3 regions of the Oceanimonas sp. CAM02 genome follow, and region 3 is predicted to be linked to each of the others. Evidence: predicted binding sites of a transcription regulator. Region 3 holds the regulator's gene; each other region holds the start of a gene.
The links. The regulator MetJ, encoded in region 3, represses methionine synthesis genes. The targets are predictions, from matches to a motif close to AGANNTCTAGANNTCT.

Region 1: a site for MetJ is predicted at 1,881-1,896, ahead of metN (methionine ABC transporter ATP-binding protein MetN). Genes of this name have one in related genera too.
Region 2: a site for MetJ is predicted at 4,229-4,244, ahead of metA (homoserine O-succinyltransferase MetA). Genes of this name have one in related genera too.

What each region holds. Positions count from the first base shown of each region.
Region 1 is NZ_JAWJBK010000016.1:2,076-8,969, reverse strand. Features, by position in the region: gene metQ (methionine ABC transporter substrate-binding lipoprotein MetQ) at 1-84, opposite strand, end outside; gene R0I78_RS04935 (methionine ABC transporter permease) at 109-762, opposite strand; gene metN (methionine ABC transporter ATP-binding protein MetN) at 743-1,786, opposite strand; gene R0I78_RS04925 (ABC transporter permease subunit) at 2,231-3,250, shown strand; gene R0I78_RS04920 (ABC transporter permease) at 3,243-4,289, shown strand; gene R0I78_RS04915 (extracellular solute-binding protein) at 4,301-6,106, shown strand; gene R0I78_RS04910 (ABC transporter ATP-binding protein) at 6,103-6,894, shown strand, end outside.
Region 2 is NZ_JAWJBK010000027.1:2,824-9,717, reverse strand. Features, by position in the region: gene metH (methionine synthase) at 1-1,681, opposite strand, end outside; gene R0I78_RS08920 (cation:proton antiporter) at 1,926-3,215, shown strand; gene metA (homoserine O-succinyltransferase MetA) at 3,247-4,200, opposite strand; gene R0I78_RS08910 (CinA family nicotinamide mononucleotide deamidase-related protein) at 4,342-5,517, shown strand; gene R0I78_RS08905 (phosphatase PAP2 family protein) at 5,548-6,252, opposite strand; gene R0I78_RS08900 (8-oxoguanine deaminase) at 6,314-6,894, opposite strand, start outside.
Region 3 is NZ_JAWJBK010000024.1:21,417-28,310, reverse strand. Features, by position in the region: gene hslO (Hsp33 family molecular chaperone HslO) at 302-1,165, opposite strand; gene hslR (ribosome-associated heat shock protein Hsp15) at 1,187-1,579, opposite strand; gene nudE (ADP compounds hydrolase NudE) at 1,738-2,295, shown strand; gene cysQ (3'(2'),5'-bisphosphate nucleotidase CysQ) at 2,298-3,110, shown strand; gene metJ (met regulon transcriptional regulator MetJ) at 3,257-3,583, opposite strand; gene metB (cystathionine gamma-synthase) at 3,759-4,919, shown strand; gene metL (bifunctional aspartate kinase/homoserine dehydrogenase II) at 4,920-6,894, shown strand, end outside.

The DNA.
Region 1 (6,894 bases), on a different contig from region 3:
TTCGTTCTGTTCACCACAACCGGCCAGCGCCAGGGCCGAAGCCAGCAGACCCAGGGTAGCGAATGATTTCAGTCCTGCTTTCATATTGCACTCCTTGATAAAGAAAACTCAGCGACGATCCATTCGAGCTACCAGCCGTTCGCCGGCGCTCTGAATGATTTGTACCAGTACCACCAGAATGACCACGGTAATCAGCATAATTTGCGGATCAAAGCGCTGGTAGCCGTAACGAATACCCACATCTCCCAGGCCACCGCCACCCACGGCACCGGCCATGGCCGAGTAGTTCACCAGGGTGACCAGGGTGATGATAATGCCATTGAGCATGCCCGGCAGGGCCTCGGGCAGCAATACCTTATACACAATTTGCAGCCGGCGCGCGCCCATGGCCTGCGCCGCTTCCACCAGCCCTGACGGCACTTCCATCAGGGCCCCTTCCATCAGCCGGGCCACAAAGGGAATGGCAGCCACGGTCAGCGGCACCACGGCAGCCCAGGTGCCGATGCTGGTGCCCACCACCAGCCGGGTAAAGGGAATAATGGCCACCAGCAGAATGATAAAGGGCACGGAGCGACCTATGTTGACCACGGTTCCCAGTATTTTGTTAAAAGCCTTGTTTTCCCAGATCTGACCGGGCTTGCTCACATGCAGGGCAATGCCCAGTGGCAGGCCCAGGGCGCAGGCAATAGCGCCCGAGCCAAAGGTCATGATCAGGGTTTCCCAGAGTGCCGAGAGCAGCAGATTAATCATGGCGTCGGACATAACCGAGTAACTCCAGTTGAATTTTGTGTTCGTTCAAATAGGTCATGGCGGCCTGAGTCTGTTCTGGTGCACCGTCCAGCTCTGCCAGCATAAAGCCGAATTTTACGCCGCCGGCATATTCGATATCGGCACTGAGAATGGTTACATCCACGCTCAGTTCCCGGCTTAAAATGGAGATCAGCGGTGTGTCCACGGTTTCCCCGGTAAAGCCCAGCCGCACCAGGGGCAGGGCACCGGGCTCCTGCACAGCCGACAGCCGCTGCTGATATTCCTCGGGAATATCCAGATTAATGGTGGAAGCAATAAAGCGCCGGGCAAGATCAGTCTGAGCATTGGCAAAAAACCAGGCCACGTCACCCTGCTCAATCAGCTCGCCGTCATTGATAATGGCGACCTTGTCACAAATGGACTTGACCACCTGCATCTCATGCGTGATCAGCAAAATGGTCAGGCCCAGCCGCTGGTTCAGCTCTTTCAGCAGCGCCAGAATGGACTGGGTGGTCTGCGGATCCAGCGCCGAGGTGGCTTCGTCGCACAACAGTACCTTGGGGGCCGGTGCCAGTGCCCGGGCAATGGCCACCCGTTGCTTCTGACCGCCCGACAGCGCATTGGGGTAGGCATGGGCACGGTGAGAAAGACCCACCAGCTCCAGCAGTTCGTTCACCCGCTGTTTGATCTCGGCCTTTGAGGTGCCTGCCAGCTCCAGAGGCAGAGCGATATTGTCAAACACGGTACGGGATGACAGCAGGTTGAAGTGCTGAAAAATCATGCCGATATTGCGGCGGGCGCGGGACAGCTCGGTGCCGCTCATGGCGGTCAGATCGTTACCGTCTACGTAGACACTGCCCTCGGTAGGGCGCTCGAGCAGATTAACGCAACGGATCAGGGTGCTTTTTCCGGCACCGGATTCGCCGATAACGCCCATAATCTGGCCGGCAGCAACCTCCAGATCCACGTTTTTTACGGCGTGAACGGCGGAGTCGCCTGTTCCGTAGCGCTTGGTGATATTGGTTAGTTTGATCATCGGAGGATGAGCCTTCCGGTATGGTTATCCACTGCGTAAACAGCGTAAGAACAGGGACAAGTCATGTCATCATGACTGATGGCAGAGAATGCTAAGCCGTCTGGACGTCTGCGTCAACGAGTATTTACCGGTAAGGCTGCCACAATGAAACATGAGCCTTTGCCTTGGCCCGATGCCAATGCCTTGATATAAGATGTAAAAGATAAAGATAAGCCGTAAGCTGGCGGCAAGAGGCTCAGCATCAGCGTGGTCTGAGCGAAGCACTAGCAGGGTTACCTTCTTCGACACGCTGCGAGCACATCCATGTGGCGCTCGGCAAATGCCATCCATGGCATTTGACGGTCGAATCCGGTAATCCCTGCTATTGCTTCTGACAGTGCGTTGTCTGCTGTGATAAGCCAGCAGACACTTATTCTTTTTCAGGGAACGAATACAAGGAATCCGATGGGCCAGTATTTTCTGCGTCGATTATTGCTGCTTATCCCCACCTTTTTAGGCATTACCCTGGTGGTGTTTGCCATTACCCGCTTTGTGCCCGGCGGCCCGGTAGAGCGCATGCTGATGGAAAGCCAGATGGCAAGCAGTGAGTTCAGCCAGAGCAGCCGGGGCGGACAGGTGCTGTCTGCCGATCAAATTGAAGAGCTGAAAGCTTTCTATGGTCTCGACAAGCCGGTGGGAGAAGCCTATCTGGACTGGCTGGGCAAGCTGGTGCGCCTCGATCTGGGAGAATCTACCCGCTACTACCTGCCGGTGTGGGAGCTGATAAAAGAGCGGCTGCCAGTCTCGGCCTTTTTTGGCATCAGCACTTTTATTCTCAGTTACCTGGTGTCCATTCCCTTGGGCATTCTCAAGGCGCTTAAACACAACAGCCGTTTCGACAGCATCAGCTCCATGTTTATCTATGCCGGTTACGCCCTGCCGGCCTATGTGGTGGGCATTTTTCTGCTGACGGTGTTTGCCTTTCAGCTGGGCTGGTTTCCCATGGGGGGCTTTGTGGGGGACGACTTCTACTATCTTGAGGGCTTCTGGCCCAAAACCCTGAACCTGTTTCATCATGCCCTGCTGCCGCTGATTGCCTATGCCATCGGCGACTTTGCCGTGCTCACCATGACCATGAAAAACAGCCTGATGGAAAACCTGTCAGCAGATTATGTGCGCACCGCCGTGGCCAAGGGGTTACCGTTTCGCAAGGCGGTCACTCGCCATGCCCTGCGCAACAGCCTGATCCCCATTGCCAGCCATTTCGGCAACGTGATTTCGGTGTTTTTTGCCGGCTCCTTTCTGATTGAGGTGATCTTTAATATCGACGGCCTTGGCCTGCTCGGCTACGAGGCGGTGGTGGAGCGGGACTACCCTGTGGTGATGGGCATACTGGCGGTGACGTCACTGCTGATGCTGCTGGGCAATATATTGTCGGACATCTGCGTGGCGCTGGTGGATCCGCGAGTGAGGTTCGATGGCTAGGCTGCTTTCCGATGTGACCAAAAAGAAACTGCGCCGCTTTCGCAGCATTAAACGCGGTTACTACGCCTTTATCATTTTTATGGTGATGGTGCTGCTGGCCGCCGCCGCCGAGCTGTGGGTCAGCAATCGGGCGCTGCTGGTGAAGTATGAGGGGCAGCTGTACTTTCCCACCTATGGGGCCGTGATCACCGGCAACACCTTTGGCCTTGGCTATCAGTATGAAACCGACTACCGGGAGCTGAAGCAAGTGCTGAGTGAGCAGCCCGGCAACTGGGTGCTGCTGCCGCTGGTGCCCTGGAGTCCTTACGAGCAGGATTACAGCGGTAACAGCTATCCGCCCACGGCACCCAGCCTGGACAGCCGGCACTTTCTCGGCACCGACAGCTCGGGCCGGGACATAGTGGCGCGGCTGGTTTACGGCTTTCGTACTGCCGTGGGCTTTGCCTTTATCGCGCTCACTGCCAGCTATGTGATTGGCGTGATGCTCGGCTGCCTGATGGGCTTTCTGGGCGGGCGTTTTGATTTATTGTTTCAGCGTTTTATCGAGATCTGGTCGCAGGTGCCGTTTCTGTATGTGATCATGATTTTGGTGTCGATTACTCAGCCCAACTTTGCCCTGTTTGTGGCCATCAACGTGCTGTTTGGCTGGATGGGCATCACCTGGTATATGCGTACCCTGACCTACAAGGAAAAGGCCCGGGATTATGTGCTGGCGGCCCGGGCCCAGGGGGCGGGCACTGTGCGTATTATCGTGCACCATATTCTGCCCAATACCCTGATGATGATCGTCACCCTGGCCCCCTTTACCGTGGTAGCCAATATTTCCCTGCTTACGGCGCTGGATTACCTCGGTTTTGGCCTGCCGCCGCCCACTCCCAGCTGGGGGGAGCTGCTGCGTCAGGGCGTGAACCACCTGGACTCCCCCTGGATAGTAGCGTCGGTGGTCAGCGCGGTGTCGCTGGTGCTGATCAATGTTTCCTTTATTGGTGAGGCCATTCGTGAGGCCTTTGATCCCAAACATTTTTCCCGATACGAATAGGTGAGGACTGCATGAACAAACTGCTGGCAATACTCGCATCTTTCAGCCTGGCCCTTAGTCTGCAGGCCGCTGAGCTGCCCGATAATCTGGAATGGGAAACCAATACTGCGGATCCCATTTTTGCTTCCCCCGAAGCCAAGCGGGGCGGACGCTTTAATATGACGCTGATGAGCTTTCCGCTCACCTTTCGCACCGTAGGGCCCGACTCCAATACTTCGTTCCGGTCTTTTGTACTGGAAAATCAGCTTGGTCTCTATGCCCTGCATCCACAAACCGATAATCCCATACCAGCGCTGGCCACTCACTGGGCCTTTGGTGATGACAACCGCACCATGTATTTCAGGCTGAATCCGGACGCTCGCTGGTCCGATGGCGAGCCGGTTACTGCTGATGATTTTCTGTTTGCGCTGGAATTTATGCGCTCCAAGGTGATTCGGGCCCCCTGGTATAACAACTACTTCACCGAAGAAATTACCGATGTGACCAAATATGATGACCACACCATTTCGGTGACCGCCGGCAGCCCCAAGAGCCGGCGCGAGCTGCTCAATACGCTGGGGCTGGTGCCCCAGCCCGCGCATTTTTATGAAATGAGTGAAGACTGGGTGCGTCGTTATAACTGGGAAGTGGTGCCGGTGACCGGTGCCTACGTGATCAGTGACGTCAAGCGCGGCCGCTCCATTACCTTTAAACGGCTGGACGACTGGTGGGGCAATGAACTCACCTATTACAAACATCGCTTTAACGTGGATGAAATCCGGCTCACCGTAGTGCGGGATCTGAATATTGCCTATCGCCATTTTCTGCGCGGCGATGTGGATACTTTTGGTCTGATCCTGCCGGAATGGTGGCACGACAAAACCAACACTCCAGAATACCGCGATGGTCTTATTAATCGCATCTGGTTCTATAACGATATGCAACAGGGTGCGCAGGGGTTTCATCTGAACACGGCTCATCCCAGGCTGGCTGATGTCCGGGTGCGGCAGGGCATTGCTCATGCCATTAATATGCAGCGCATGCTGGAGACCATACTGCGCGGTGATTACGAGCGTATGAATAGTTTTGGCACCGGTTATGGTGACTTTACCAACTACGATATTCGCGCCCGGGAGTACGACATTAACAAGGCCAGAGCCCTGTTTGCCGAGGCCGGCTACGATCGTCAGGGGCCGGGCGGTATTCTGCTTAATGCCACAGGCGATCGGCTCAGTCTGGCGGTGACTTACACCACTCAGGAACATACTGCCCGTCTGGCCATTCTGCGGGAAGAGGCGCGCAAGGCCGGGCTGGACTTGCAACTGAACCTGGTAGACGGTGCCACCGGCTTCAAGTCGATGCTGGAGAAAAAGCATGAGGCGGCCTGGCTGGGCTGGGGCGGCGGCGGTCTTTACCCCCAGTACTGGGAGTTCTTTCACTCTCTTAATGCCAACAAGCCCCAGACCAACAACCTGTTCAATGTCAGCGATGCGGAGCTCGACCGGTTAATCGAGGAATATCGTCGTACCATGGACCTGGATGCCAAGGCGGCCGTTTCCCGGAAAATTCAGCGCCGGGTGCACGAGCTGGCCATCTTTATTCCCGGCTATCAGGTGCCTTATACCCGGGAAGCCTACTGGCGTTATGTGAAACTGCCCGAGAGCAAGGGTACGCGGCATTCGCCGTCCTTATTCTGGCCGATGGAAGGCTATCCTTACAGCACCGGCGGTCTGTTCTGGATTGATGAACAGCTGCAGGCAGAGATCAAGGCCGGGGGCAAAAAATACGAGCCGGTACTGGACGTGGTGGAAACCTGGCGGAGGCCTGAAAGCCAATGACGGCATTGCTGGAAGTGGACAACCTAGCGGTCAGTTTTACCACCGAAGCGGGCCGCTTTCGCGTGGTGGATGACGTCAGTTTTTCGCTGGCACCGGGTCAGACCCTGGGGCTGGTGGGTGAGTCGGGCTGTGGCAAGAGTGTGACTGCCCTCAGCCTGCTGGGCCTGCTGCCGCAACCGGCAGGGAAAGTGGAAGGTGGCCGGACTTTGTTTCAGGGAGCAGATCTGCTGACTCTGAGCCCAAAAGCGCGTTATCGGCTGAGGGGCAACAAGATTGCCATGATATTTCAGGATCCGATGACGGCGCTGAACCCGGTGCATACAATCGGTCGCCAGCTGACCGAAGTTTATGATCTGCATCGGCCTGAGCTGAACAAGACACAACGGCGGGAAGCCGCGTTAAACATGCTCAATAAGGTTGGCATTTCCGAAGCTGAGGCCCGCTTGAATGCGTACCCTCATCAGCTGTCGGGAGGTATGCGTCAGCGGGTAATGATAGCCATGGCGCTGGCCTGTGAACCGGACTTGTTGATCTGCGATGAGCCCACAACGGCGCTGGATGTGACCATGCAGGCGCAGATTCTGCATCTTATTGACGAGCTGCAACAGCAAAACAATATGGCGGTGATCTTTATCACTCATGATCTGGGTGTGGTAGCCCAGATCTGCGATCAGGTGTTGGTGATGTATGCCGGTCGCAGCGCTGAGCAAGCCAGTGTGCTTGATCTGTTCGAACGTCCGCGACATCCCTATACCCAGGGGCTGCTGGCATCCATTCCCCGGCTGGAC
Region 2 (6,894 bases), on a different contig from region 3:
AGATCATGGCGTGAGGCAGGTTGTCCTTGATGTCCTTGACCGCCTCGATAAAGTCGACCGCATAGTTGTTGTGTTCATCGATGCCGGTGGCCACCGCAAAGATATTGGGGTCGAAGATAATGTCTTCAGGCGGAAAGCCCACCTTGTCCACCAGCACCCGGTAGGCCCGCTGGCAGATTTCGAACTTGCGCTCCCGGGTGTCGGCCTGACCCACTTCATCAAAGGCCATGACGATCACAGCGGCACCATAACGGCGCACCAGTTTGGCCTGCTCGATAAACTTGGCTTCCCCTTCCTTCAGGGAGATGGAGTTGACGATGCCCTTGCCCTGAATGCACTTGAGGCCGGCCTCAATCACTTCCCACTTTGAAGAGTCGATCATGATGGGCACGCGGGAAATATCGGGCTCACCAGCGATCAGGTTGAGGAAGCGGGCCATGCAGGCCTCGGCGTCGAGCATGCCCTCGTCCATGTTGATGTCGATGATCTGGGCGCCGTTTTCCACCTGCTGCAGCGCCACTTCCAGCGCCTCGTCGTAGAGCTCTTCCTTGATCAGCCGCTTGAACTTGGCCGATCCGGTCACGTTGGTACGCTCGCCCACGTTGACGAACATGCTCTCGGGGGTGATCAGCACCGGCTCCAGGCCGGACAGCCGGCAGGCCACCGGCAGCTCGGGCAGTGGCCGGGGAGCTACGCCCTTGACCGCCTCGGCGATGGCACGAATATGCTCGGGGGTGGAGCCGCAGCAGCCGCCCACCAGGTTGAGGAAACCACTTTCGGCCCACTCGCGAATATGGGCGGCCATCTCGGCGGCGTCCAGGTCGTATTCACCAAAGGCGTTGGGCAGACCGGCGTTAGGGTGAGCAGAAACATAGGTCTCGCTGATACGGGACAGTTCGGCCACGTACTGGCGCAGTTCATCCGGGCCAAGAGCACAGTTCAGGCCAAAGGAGATGGGCTGGGCGTGGCGCAGGGAGTGATAGAAGGCCTCGGTGGTCTGGCCAGTCAGGGTGCGCCCGGAGGCGTCGGTAATGGTGCCGGAAATCATCACCGGCAGGCGCACGTTACGCTTCTCAAACACCCCTTCAATGGCAAACACCGCCGCCTTGGCGTTGAGGGTATCGAAGATGGTCTCGATCATCAGCAGATCGGCACCGCCGTCGATCAGCGCTTCGGTGGCCTCGGTGTAGGCCGCCACCAGCTGGTCAAAGCTGATGTTGCGGTAGCCGGGGTCGTTCACGTCCGGCGAGATGGAGGCGGTGCGGTTGGTCGGGCCCAATACCCCGGCCACAAAGCGCGGCTTGTGGGGCTCCTTGGCGGTCCATTCATCGGCCACCCGGCGCGCCAGTCTGGCCGCCTCCAGGTTGATCTCCGCCGCCAGACTTTCCATGTGGTAGTCGGCCATGGCGATGGTGGTGGCGTTAAAGGTATTGGTTTCCACTATGTCGGCACCGGCGGCGAAATAATCGCTGTGGATTTGGGCGATGATCTCGGGCTGGGTCAACACCAACAGATCGTTGTTGCCCTTGAGATCACTGCCCCAGTCGGCAAAGCGCTCGCCCCGGTAGGCGGCCTCGTCCAGCCGGTGTGACTGGATCATGGTGCCCATGCCCCCGTCTATGATCAAAATGCGTTCGGCCAAAGCCTGTTCGAGCTGAGAAAACACGGGGGATCTGGACACTGCTTACTCCTGTTACAACCTGATTCCTGTATGCAGCTTTCATGCTACCACAATTTAACCAATCGGAAATCCGGCCATCTGCATGGCTGATGTTTTACGGGGGTAAACAAGGTGTAAAAATACACATCCTCACGGCATTTTTGCTAGTGAAGCCAGGGCTGATAGGGCAAACTATGTGCAACCGAATATATTCGGCCAACCAAGCTTGCAAAATAATAAAATAACCTTTCAGAAGAGCCCTCACATGAGCGTTTATTACACTCTGTGCTTTTTGGCTGCCATGGCGATCACCATTGCCTTCGTCAATCAGTACATCATGAAAATTCAGACCACCATTGCCATTACCTCCGGCGCTCTTGCCATCTCTGTTTTTATGCTGATTCTGGGTAAAACGACCTGGCCCGGACTGCAGGAACATGCGGTGGAAGTCATTAAAACTATCGATTTCGGCTCCTTCCTCCTGCAAGGGATCCTTGGCTTTCTGCTGTTTGCCGGGGGCCTGGGAATTAATCTGCCCGCATTAAAAAGTCAGAAATGGGAAATTTCGATTCTGGTCATTTTTGGCGTACTTATCTCCACGCTTGTTGTGGCCGGTGGTCTCTGGCTGCTGGGCTATGTCGCTGCCATTCCCATTCCCTTTATTTACTGCCTGCTGTTTGGCACCCTGATTTCCCCTACCGATCCCATAGCGGTACTGGCCATTGTCAAGAAACTGGGAGCGCCGGAGCAGATTTCCATTCAGATCGAAGGTGAATCGCTGTTCAACGACGGTATCGGCCTGGTCGCCTTTCTGACCATTTTCGCGGTGGCCTTTAACGGCAACGAGGCCAGTTTTGGTTCCGTGCTGACCCTGTTTACTCACGAAGCGGTGGGCGGCATCATCTTCGGTGCCCTGCTGGGACTGATGTGTCACATTATGATCAGCGCCACCGACGATGGCTCCATGGAGCTGCTGATGACGTTGTGCGTCCCCACTGCCGGTTTTGCCATGGCCAACGTCCTGGGTGTATCCGGTGCCCTGGCCATGGTGGTGGCAGGTATTATTATCGGTAACTGGACCCGCTATACCGGCTTTTCGGATCAGAGCCAGAAATACCTGGATCACTTCTGGCACCTGCTGGACGAATTCCTCAACGCCCTGCTGTTCCTGCTGATTGGTCTGGCCATGCTGCTGGTACAGTTTCACTGGCAAGCCTGGATTTTGGTATTGTTGTCGGTACCGCTGGTACTGGCCGGCCGCTTCCTCAGTGTGGCTCTGCCGTATACCGGCTTTCGCCGGGTTCGCAGCTATAACAAATATTCGGTACGCATTCTTACCTGGGGCGGTCTGCGAGGCGGTCTGTCACTGGCAATGGCACTGTCGATTCCGGCGGGGGTGAAGCTGGGCAGCGATGGTCAGGTAGACCTGCGGGATCTGATATTAATGATGACCTACGCCATCGTGCTGTTCTCGATTATCGTGCAGGGCATGACCATCACCCCCATGATCAACAAGGCCAAGGCCGCAGAGAAAGCCGGCTTTCCCATCGAATAACAAAAAGGGGCGTGAGCCCCTTTTTTAATGTTCAGTCTTCCCAGTCTTTGGTCAGGGTGTCGCCGGTGGCGCTGAGGGTGTTCAGATCGTAGGGCGTCAGCTGATAAACGTGATAGTTGAGCCAGTTGGAAAACAGCAGATGACCATGGCTGCGCCAGGTAGCCCGCGGGGCATTATCGGGGTTATTGCCGGGATAGTAATTCACCGGCATGCTGGGCTCTATGCCCGCCGACAGATCCCGCATGTATTCCTGATGAAGGGTATCGGGGTCATATTCCGGGTGGCCGGTCACAAACACCTGCCGCCGATCCGGGCTTACCGCCAGATACATACCCACCTGCTCGGAGCCGGCCAGTACCTTGAGGTTGGTTTTTTCCCGAATCAAGTCCAGCGGAAAGTCTGCATAGCGGGAGTGAGGAGCCAGAAACACATCATCAAAACCACGCACCAGTGGTTCATACTGCCCCATATTCTGATGTTCATACACACCGGATAATTTTTCCAGCCGGGTACGTTTGTCGAGATCATACAAAATCTTGAGGCCGGCCTGGGCTGCCCAGCACAAAAACAGAGTGGAAGTCACATGGCTTTTGGACCACTCCACTACCTGTTCAATTTTGTCCCAGTACACCACATCACAAAAATCGGTCAGCCCCAGCGGCGCGCCAGTGATAATCAAACCGTCGTAAAACTGATCCTTGATCTGCTCAAAATCAAAGTAAAAATGCTCCAGATGAGACTGAGGCGTGTTTTTGGAAGGCCGGTTGTCAATGCGCAGCAGATCCACGCCAATTTGCAGGGGCGAATTCGACAGCATACGCAGCAGCTGATTCTCGGTTTCAATTTTCTTGGGCATTAAATTGAGCAGCAGCACCCGCATCGGTCGTATGTCCTGATTAACCGCGCGCGTCTCCGTCATCACGAAGATATTTTCCTGGCTCAGGACGTTGGCCGCCGGCAGGCGATCCGGAATTCTGATGGGCATGTGCTTACTCCATGTACTGCATCGGTAGAAAAGTCTAGACATCTAGAAATCTACAATATGGGTCGCTGCTTGTCATCAGTAACCTGTGTTACTGCTGCCAGATGCGATAGAATTTGGCCAGTTTTGTTCAAGGATTTGCATATGGAACCCGTGATTGAACTCATCAGCACCGGCGATGAAGTGCTTACCGGCCTGATAACCGATACCAATGCCGGCTGGCTGTCGCAACGGCTGCTGGAACAGGGCTGGCAGGTGCGCCGGCGCTTTACCGTGGGCGATGACAAAGCCGATCTGGTGGAGCTGTTTGAGCAGCGTAGCCACCATGCAGATGTGGTTATCGTCAATGGCGGGCTGGGCCCCACTTCCGATGATATCAGTGCTGAGGCCATGGCCGAAGCCGCCGGCGTGCCCCTGGTGCTGAATGAACCATGGCTGAAGCTGATGCAGGAGAAATACGCCGGTCGCAATCGTAATATGCCGGAAAGCAACATCAAGCAAGCCATGCTGCCGGAAGGCGCCGAACTGGTAGACAACCCTGTTGGTACTGCCTGTGGCTTTGCCGTGCAATATAACCGGGCGCTGTTTTTCTTTACTCCGGGGGTGCCGTCCGAGCTGAAGAACATGATGGATCAGGAAATTTTGCCCCGGCTGCGTAACCGCCTGGGTCAGCGAGGTCAGAGCCAGGTACGCCGCTACTTTTTGTTCGGGCTGTCTGAGTCTGGCTTAAGTGACCGGCTGGATCCGCTGCCCTGGCCTGACGGCATTACGCTTGGTTATCGAGCTAACTCTCCTACCATAGAGCTGAAACTGATTATCGGCACTGATAATCGCGAGGCCATCAGAACTGCTGAAACCCAGTTACTGGAGCAAGTAGGCAGCCATGTGGTAGCCCGTAACGAGCTGAAGTTTGAAGGTCTGGCCGCACAATTGCACGACCGGGATCTGGTGGTATTTGAAGATGCCAGCGGCGGCCGCCTGACCGACACCCTGCACACCCTGACCAGCGAATTTGAGGGTCATTATCTGGCGGGACTGCCTGATACGGCTGACGATCTGGCTCAGTGGCTGAAAGGCTCCGGCCGGGCCACCACTCTGGCCATTGGTGCCGAAGGGCCGGAAGGCATTCCTCTGGCGCTATTAACGCCGGAAGGCTGCCGGGCTCAAACCCTGAAAATGCATTTTCGTGATCCGCTGATGCGCCGCCGTCTGCTGGCCTTTGCCGCCTTTGATATGCTGCGCCGGCAGCTGCAAGGTCTGCCGGTTATTGTGGATTACGACATACTTCCCCGCAGTGAACTGATCAGCCTGCCGCAATAATCACAAAGGGCGGTCACGCCGCCCTTTTGCTTAGCCCTGAAGTCGCCAGTGCCGCAGCAGTTTTTCTGCCGGACGCACCAGTGTTTCAGTCAGCCAGTGTGCCAGCGGAGTATGAAACAACCAGGCAGCAGTGATTAATGCCAGCGGAATGGAACCACAGAAAAAGTCAGTAAACCAATGCGCTCCCGACATCACCCTGGGCATCGCCAGAATCAGCACCAGAGGCACGACTGCATAGAGATAACGGCGGGGAAAGCGGTAAATGGCAAACAGCAAAAAGGTAGCAAAACCAATACCGTGGTCACTGGGAAAGGAATCTTGCGAGGCGTCTTTGGCTTTAATGTCCGGCACCAGCCGGCTGACCCGCTCCGCTTGCTCATAGGCCAGAGTCGGACTCGGCCGCTTCACCGGCAATGCCTTGCCTGCCGCTGCCTGCAATGAAAAAGAGCCGGCCATAATAATAAGCAGGCAGCAAATACGCGCCCGCTCTCTGCCCGATGCCAGCCAGGCATAGCGAAATACAAAGAGTGCCATCAGCAACGCGATGGCACCATCTATCCAGCGCTGGTTTACAAAAGCGACCAGCCCGGCAAAACCGGGGACAGTTATCAGCCGCTCATTAAACCACCAGAATACTCCCTCATCCAGACCAAGCCAGTAGCCCTGCCACCAGGTGGCAAGCAATATCAGTGCCAGCAACTGTAATCCGAACCAGCCTTTAATATCCCAGCGCAACTTATATACCCACGAATAAAAACGTGATTTATATCACGAAGCGCTGGTAAAGTCCCCAGTGCTAGCGCAGTTGTGCTGCCAGTTCACGCTGTCGCGCTTTTAAGGCACCAATATCCAGGCCTTCCACCGCGCCCTCTGTTACTCGCCAACGGCCGGCGACCATGACCCTGTCCGCTCGTTGAGCACCGCAAAGCACCAGTGCTGCCAGCGGATCACCGGCACCGGCAAACTGAATATCATCGAGCCGGAACAATGCCAGATCAGCCTGTTTGCCAACAGCAATCTCACCGATATCGTCACGTCCCAGACAGGCAGCCGACCCTTGGGTAGCCCAGTTCAGTACCTTTTGATGCGTAATTTTACTGGCACCATAACGCAGCCGTTGCAGGAGTAATGCCTGCCGCACTTCCAGTATCATGTTAGATCCGTCATTAGACGCAGAGCCGTCTACTCCCAGGCCTACCGGACAACCGGCAGCTTCCAGATCCAGAGTCGGGCACATACCTGAAGCCAATAACATATTGGATGAGGGGCAGTGAGCAATGCCAGTGCCGGCTTTACCCAGCCGGATAATTTCTTCTTCATTGAAGTGAATGCCATGAGCCAGCCAGGTTCGCTTGTTAAGCCAGCCTACTGACTCCA
Region 3 (6,894 bases):
GTTCACTCCTGGATTTGGTACAGAGGGGTTACTTGGTTATTTTGAATTTTTTGAAATGCGAGTTTATCAAGAATTCAGTGTCAAATAGGGGATCTGGTTCAAAATTTATAATTTTGCGACACGAATTAAGAGGATGTAAGTGAAATTTAAGTTTATTATGCTGAGTTGATGTTAATATACTGTGCCATTATTTTGTTTATTAATGAGTAAATAGCGTAACTTGAGCAGAGAGCGTAAGACAAACGTTAAAAAATAAAACGGGCCGGCAATGGCCGGCCCGAATAATTCGATGCTATTTTGTTCAGTGCAGTGTCTGGCTGAACAGCGTCTGCACATCGCTGCCATCAAACTGATAATGATGGCCGCAATAGTCGCAGTGCATTTCAATTTTGCCTTTTTCTTCAATCAGCTCCATGGCTTCATGCTGGCCTACCTGCAGCAGGGCCTGCTCGCACTTTTCTTTTGAGCAGGTGCACTGAAAACTGACCGGCTGCGGATCAAATACGCGCACTGCCTCCTGATGATAGAGCCGGTACAGTACTTCCTGTGCGTCCAGCTGCAGCAGCTCTTCTGCCTTTACCGTGCCGGTCAGTGCCTCCAGATGTTCAAAATCCTGCTGTTGTCCTTCCGCTTCGCTGGGCAGCGACTGCAGCAGCATGCCGGCAGCGGCCTGATGATCGCCCTGCAGGCCGGTAAACAGCCAGATGCGGGTGGCCAGCTGCTCCGACTGAGCAAAGTAGTTCTCCAGGCTGGCGGCCAGTGAGTTTTCGTTCAGCTCGACTATGCCCTGATAACGTTCGCCGTTTTCCGGGGTAATGGTAATGGCGATATAGCCGGTGCCCACCAGATCGGCCAGCCGCTCACTGTCGGGCACTGTGCCCTGCCAGCGGGCCACACCGCGCATTTGCTGGTGATGGTTACCGTTAATTACCGCCAGGCTGACCGGGCCGTCACCCTGCAGCTGCACTGTGATATGGCCCTCAAACTTGAGCGTGGCGGTCAGCAGGCTGGTCGCGGTCAGCAGCTCGCCCAGCAGCCGCTGCACCGGCACCGGATAGGCCTGGCCGGAAAGCACCTGCTGAAAACTTTGCTGCAGCTGCACCAGCTCGCCGCGCACCTGATAATGGTCGAACAGATAACGATGAAGTTGGTCGGGTTTGTTCATCAAAATAGATCCTGTCTGGGCTCAGTGGCCCTGCTTGATTTTGAGCAGGGTGCGTCTTTCTTTTTTGTCGGGCCTGCGCTCCGGGCTTGGGGCAAACTGACTGTTGAGCTTGCGTGCCCTGGCATTATGCTCTCGTTGCGCCAGGCTGGCTTCGGTTTCACGGTACAGCTGCTGGGCCAGCTCTGCCTTGCCGCGCTTGTCTGACAACGCCTGTACGATCACTTCCCGTTCATCGTGGCCCTGACGCAGCCGGATGGTGGCACCGGTTTCCACCTGTTTGCCGGGCTTGGTGCGCTGGCCGTTGTAGTGCACCTTGCCGCCATCGATCATGTCTCGGGCCAGACTGCGGGTTTTGTAAAAGCGCGCGGCCCACAGCCACTTGTCCAGCCGCACGATATCCGTTTTTGCGTTCATGGTGGTTGCCCCGGTCAAAATCGAATATGTAATTATATCAGATGACCCCCTTTGGCATACAAGACAGGACCAATTCACATTTTGTGATCAATCTGCGGCAGACGTTGGCGGTCAGTTGCGATAACCTCATACAAGGGCGATTTTAAACGGGACCGGCCATGACCGACGACAAACAGAAGCCAACCATTTTGCATACCGAGCTGGTGGCAGAAAGCCGCCTTTTTCGGGTTGAATCTGTGCACCTTCGTTTCAGTAACGGCGTTGAGCGCATTTATGAAAGAATGCGCGGCGGCGGACGCGGTGCCGTTATGCTGGTGCCCATGCTGGATGACAACACCATTTTACTGATTCGGGAGTACTCTGCCGGGACGCACAGTTATGAACTGGGTTTTCCCAAAGGGCTGATCGACCCCGGAGAAACGGCTCTGGAAGCCGGCAACCGGGAGCTGATGGAAGAAGTGGGCTACGGTGCCCGCACCCTGATACCACTCAAGCAGGTAAGTCTTGCCCCCGGCTATTTTGGCAGCCGTATGGATATTGTGCTGGCCCGGGACTTGTATCCCGAGCAGCGTGAAGGTGATGAGCCGGAGCCGCTGGAAGTCGTTCCCTGGCCTCTGGAACGGCTGGGTGAGCTGATGGCCCGGCCTGACTTTTCGGAAGCCCGCAGCATCTGTGGTCTGTTTTTGTTACAGGACTGGCTTAACAAAGAGGAATAAGCATGGATACCTGTGCCCTGCTACCGGGTGTAAAGGCGGCAGCCCGAGAATCCGGCAGATTAATTCTGTCTATGTATAACAGTGGCCGTTACATCGCTGAAAATAAAGACGACGACAGTCCGGTAACTAGTGCCGATCTGGCGGCTCATGATTATCTGAACCGTGCCCTGCGGGAGCTGGCGGATATTCCGGTGCTGTCGGAAGAGGGCGGAGATATTCCGCTGGCAGAGCGCAATGCCTGGCCCCGTTACTGGCTGGTGGATCCGCTGGACGGCACACAGGAGTTTATTGCCGGCAGTGGTGATTTTTCTACCATGATCGCTCTGGTTGAGCACGGCAGGCCGGTACTGGGGGTGGTGTACGGGCCTGTGCATGATGTGATGTATTACGCGGTACGGGGGCAGGGTGCCTTTAAAGAAGCCGGCGGCGAAATACGCCAGATTCATGCCCGCCACTACCGGACACAGGTGAACAGCCTTTGTATTACCATCAGCCGGCGGCAAAATGTGGAGTGGGTGCGCTCCCGCCTGACCGATAAGCTGGATTACCGGCTGGTGCCACTGGGCTCCAGTTCGCTCAAATCCTGTCTGGTGGCGGAAGGAAAAGCCGATTTGTATATGCGCATCGGCCCCACCGGTGAGTGGGACACAGGGGCTACGCAATGCATAGTGGAAGAAGCCGGCGGCCGTATTCTGGACCTGGGGCTGGAAAAGCTCAGTTATAACCAGCGCGACAGCATGATTAACCCGAACTTTATTACCCTCGGAGATGAAAGCCTGCCCTGGCAGGAGATATTAAAGCCTGAAGCGAACTGAAAGCTGTCAGCCATAAGCTGTCAGCTGTAAGTGGTGGTGTTAGTGAACCCTGAGCTGTGCCTGCAAATGACTGTGAATAGGCAGGCACAGCTCGGGGACTTCAGACTGCTCTTGGCTGCTGACAGCTTACCGCTTATGGCTGTGTCTTAGTCGTCCTGCCCGAAGTCTTCAATTTCCAGACCCAGGGCGGTCATGATTTCCCGTGCCTGAGCAGGGATCTGATCGGGTACATCTTTACGCAGGTCGTCGTCCTGAGGCAGGGGCTGGCCGGTGTAGGCATGCAGAAAGGCCTCACACAGCAGCTCGCTGTTGGTGGCATGACGCAGGTTGTTGACCTGGCGGCGGGTACGCTCATCGGTCAGCACTTTCAGCACCTTCAGCGGGATGGAGACGGTGATTTTCTTGACCTGCTCGCTTTTCTTGCCGTGCTCGGCGTAAGGGCTGATGTAGTCGCCGTTCCATTCAGTTTTCATTATGCACCTGCGTTCGGAAATGATTTTCCGGCGAATTGTAACCCCTGCATTTTGTGTTGGCAATCCAACAGCAAAGCCTTATAGATGTCTAGGTGGCTTGACGGCTTATTTTGTTCGAGTTACTGTGCCTTCCTCAGAATTGTGTTTCAGGCTGCCGTGTGCAAAGGAGAAGGACATGCCAAATTACAAGACTCAGACTCACGCCGTTCGTACCGGCCTTGAGAGCGACACGCAGCATGGCGCCGTAGTGCCGCCCATTTATCTGACCAGCACCTTCACCTTTTCCGATTTTAATGAAAAGCGTCAGTTTGATTATGCCCGCTCCGGTAACCCCACCCGCCAGACCCTGATCGACGCCCTGACCCATCTGGAGGAAGGGGGCGGTGCTGCCGTGACTGCCAGCGGTCTGGGGGCCATTAATCTGATTGTTACCTCACAGCTTAAACCCGGAGATCTGCTGGTGGTGCCCCACGACAGCTACGGCGGCAGTCAGCGGTTGTTCAACTCTCTGGCCGCCAAGGGACTGTTTGAACTGGCCTATGTGGATCAGACCGATGCCGCCGCCATGGCTGAAGTGATGGCGCGCAAGCCTCGTATGCTGTGGATTGAAACACCTTCCAACCCCTTGCTGCGGGTGGTGGATATTCAGGCGCTGTGTGCCGCCGCCAAAGAAGTGGGTGCCCTCACAGTGGTAGACAACACCTTTTTGTCACCGGCGTTGCAGCAGCCGCTCAAGCTGGGTGCCGATCTGGTGCTGCACTCCACCACCAAATACATTAATGGCCACTCTGATGCCATTGGCGGTGCCGTGGTGGCTGCCGACGCCGGCCTGGCAGAAGAGCTGCGCTGGTGGGCCAACTGCCTGGGGCTGACCGGTTCAGCGTTTGATAACTACCTGACCCTGCGCGGCCTGCGTACCCTTGGAGTGCGTATGCGTCAGCACTGCGAGAACGCCGAGGCGCTGGTGGCATTTCTGCAAAGCCAGCCAAAAGTGAAGGCGGTGTATCATCCCAGCCTGCCGGGCAATCCGGGCCATGAAGCCGCCGCCCGCCAGCAAAAAGGCTTTGGTGCCATGCTCAGTTTTGAGCTGGATGCAGACGAAGCCGGCATGAAGGCATTCCTGCATGAGCTGCAGCTGTTCTCCCTGGCCGAGTCGCTGGGCGGCGTAGAAAGCCTGATCAACCATCCTGCCACCATGACCCACGCTGCCATGACCCCGGAAGCTCTGATTGAGGCGGGCATCAGCCAGCAGCTGCTGCGGGTGTCGGTGGGTATTGAGGATAGCAGCGATCTGATCAAGGATCTGGAAAACGCATTTAAGGTACTCAGCAAGTAAATGACTATTCTTGAGCCCGAGCCCGGCGCACACCGACCGGTACACAAGTTTGGCGGCAGCAGCCTGGCCGATGCCGCCTGTTTTCACCGGGTAGCCGGCATTATTCATCAGCTGCAGCAGCCTGACGCCCTGATAGTGGTCTCGGCACCGGGTAAAACCACCAACCGGCTGATTGAGCTGCTCAATCTGTTTGCCAGCGGTGATACCGCCGCGCCCGAAGCCCTGGCCGGCCTGCATGCCTTTCAGCGCCATCTGATAGCAAGCACGCTGCCTGCCGAGGCGGCGGCCCCTTTGCTGGCGGCTCTTGGCGAAGACATTGTCAGCATTGCTTATGTGCTTGAGCATGACCGGCTGGATGACTATCAGCGCGGCTATATTCAGGCCTTTGGTGAGGTCTGGTCATCCCGCCTGCTGGCCACAGTGCTGCAGCAGCAGGGAGTAACTGCACACAGTCTGGATGCCCGGCGTTTTCTGCGGGTATCGGGTACGCCGGTGCAGGTGGAAGAAGACGAGTCCCGCCGCCTGCTGGAACACATTCTGGCCGAGCACCCGCAGCAAATGCAGGTGGTGACGGGCTTTATTGCCGCCGATAAAGAGGGCCGCACCCGGTTGCTGGGGCGCAATGGCTCCGACTTCAGCGCCACTCTGCTGGGCGCGCTGGCCGACAGCTCTCATACCACTATCTGGAGTGATGTGCCCGGTGTGTTCAGTGCCGATCCGCGACGGATTCCCGAAGCTCATCTGCTTAAGCGGCTGGCGCTGGCAGAAGCTGCCGAGCTGGCCCGGTTGGGCTCGCCTGTGCTGCACAGCCGCACCCTCGGTCCGGTGGCGGCCAGCCGCCAGCAACTGATGCTGCGCTGCAGTTATCACCCTGATGACGGCCACACCCGCATCGAGCGCCGCCCGCGCCGGGAACAGGGTGCGCGCATTGTGACCGCAGTGGACGATACCGTGCTGGTGGAAATGACCATTTCCGACCGTTATCAGGAGCGGGTGGATGCCCTCACTGACTGGCTGGGCAAGCGTGGTCTGGCACCGCTGGCCTGCAAGCGCCGGCCCGACCGTAAACTGTGGCAGATTGCCTATACCCGTGAGCAGGCGGAGCAGGCCTTTCTGGTGTTGCGGGATCATCAGCCGGCGGGTGGCTTTGAAGGGCTGCAGCAGCGTGAAGGCTTTTCGCTGGTGGCGCTGGTAGGCAAAAATGTGACCAGCCAGGCCGAGCAGTGCCTGCAATTTTATCATGCCCTGAACGAACAACCGCTGGAGTTTATTCAGCCGGCTAAAAATGGCCTGAGTCTGGTGGGTGTGGTGCGCAAAACCGCCCTGGATCCTCTGTTGCTGCGGTTGCACCAGAGTCTGTTCAGCCGGCCCCGCCGGGTGGGAGTGCTGTTGTTTGGCCGGGGCAATATCGGCAAGGCCTGGCTGCGGCTTTACAAAGAGCAGAAGGCACGGCTGGAGCAGGAGCTGAACCTGCGCCTGACCCTATACGGCGTGTTTGATACCAAAGGGGCCATGCTGGCCAGCCAGGGTGTGGAAGCAGACACAGCGCTGAATAACTTTCAGCCCCAGACGCTGGTATGGCCCGACTGGCTGGAAGATCTGGAAGAGCACGGCTTTGATACCATGGTGGCACTGGACTGCACCGCATCAGAGAGTCTGGTGCAGTATTATCCGGCCATGGTGCAGCAACGCATTCACCTGATTGCGGCCAATAAGCAGGCCGGCGCTGCCGACTCGGGCTTTTATGCCACCCTTAAACAGGCGCTGACCGAGCACAGGGTCAAGTTTCTCAGCAACGCCACTGTAGGTGCCGGCCTGCCGGTGCAAAGCAGCCTGCATCAGCTGCGCCAGTCGGGCGAGCAGATTCGTGCCATCAGCGGCGTGTTTTCCGGCACCTTAAGCTGGTTGTTTCAGCATTTTGACGGCAGTCAGCCGTTTTCCGAGCTGCTGCTGCAGGCCTGGCAACAGGGCCTGA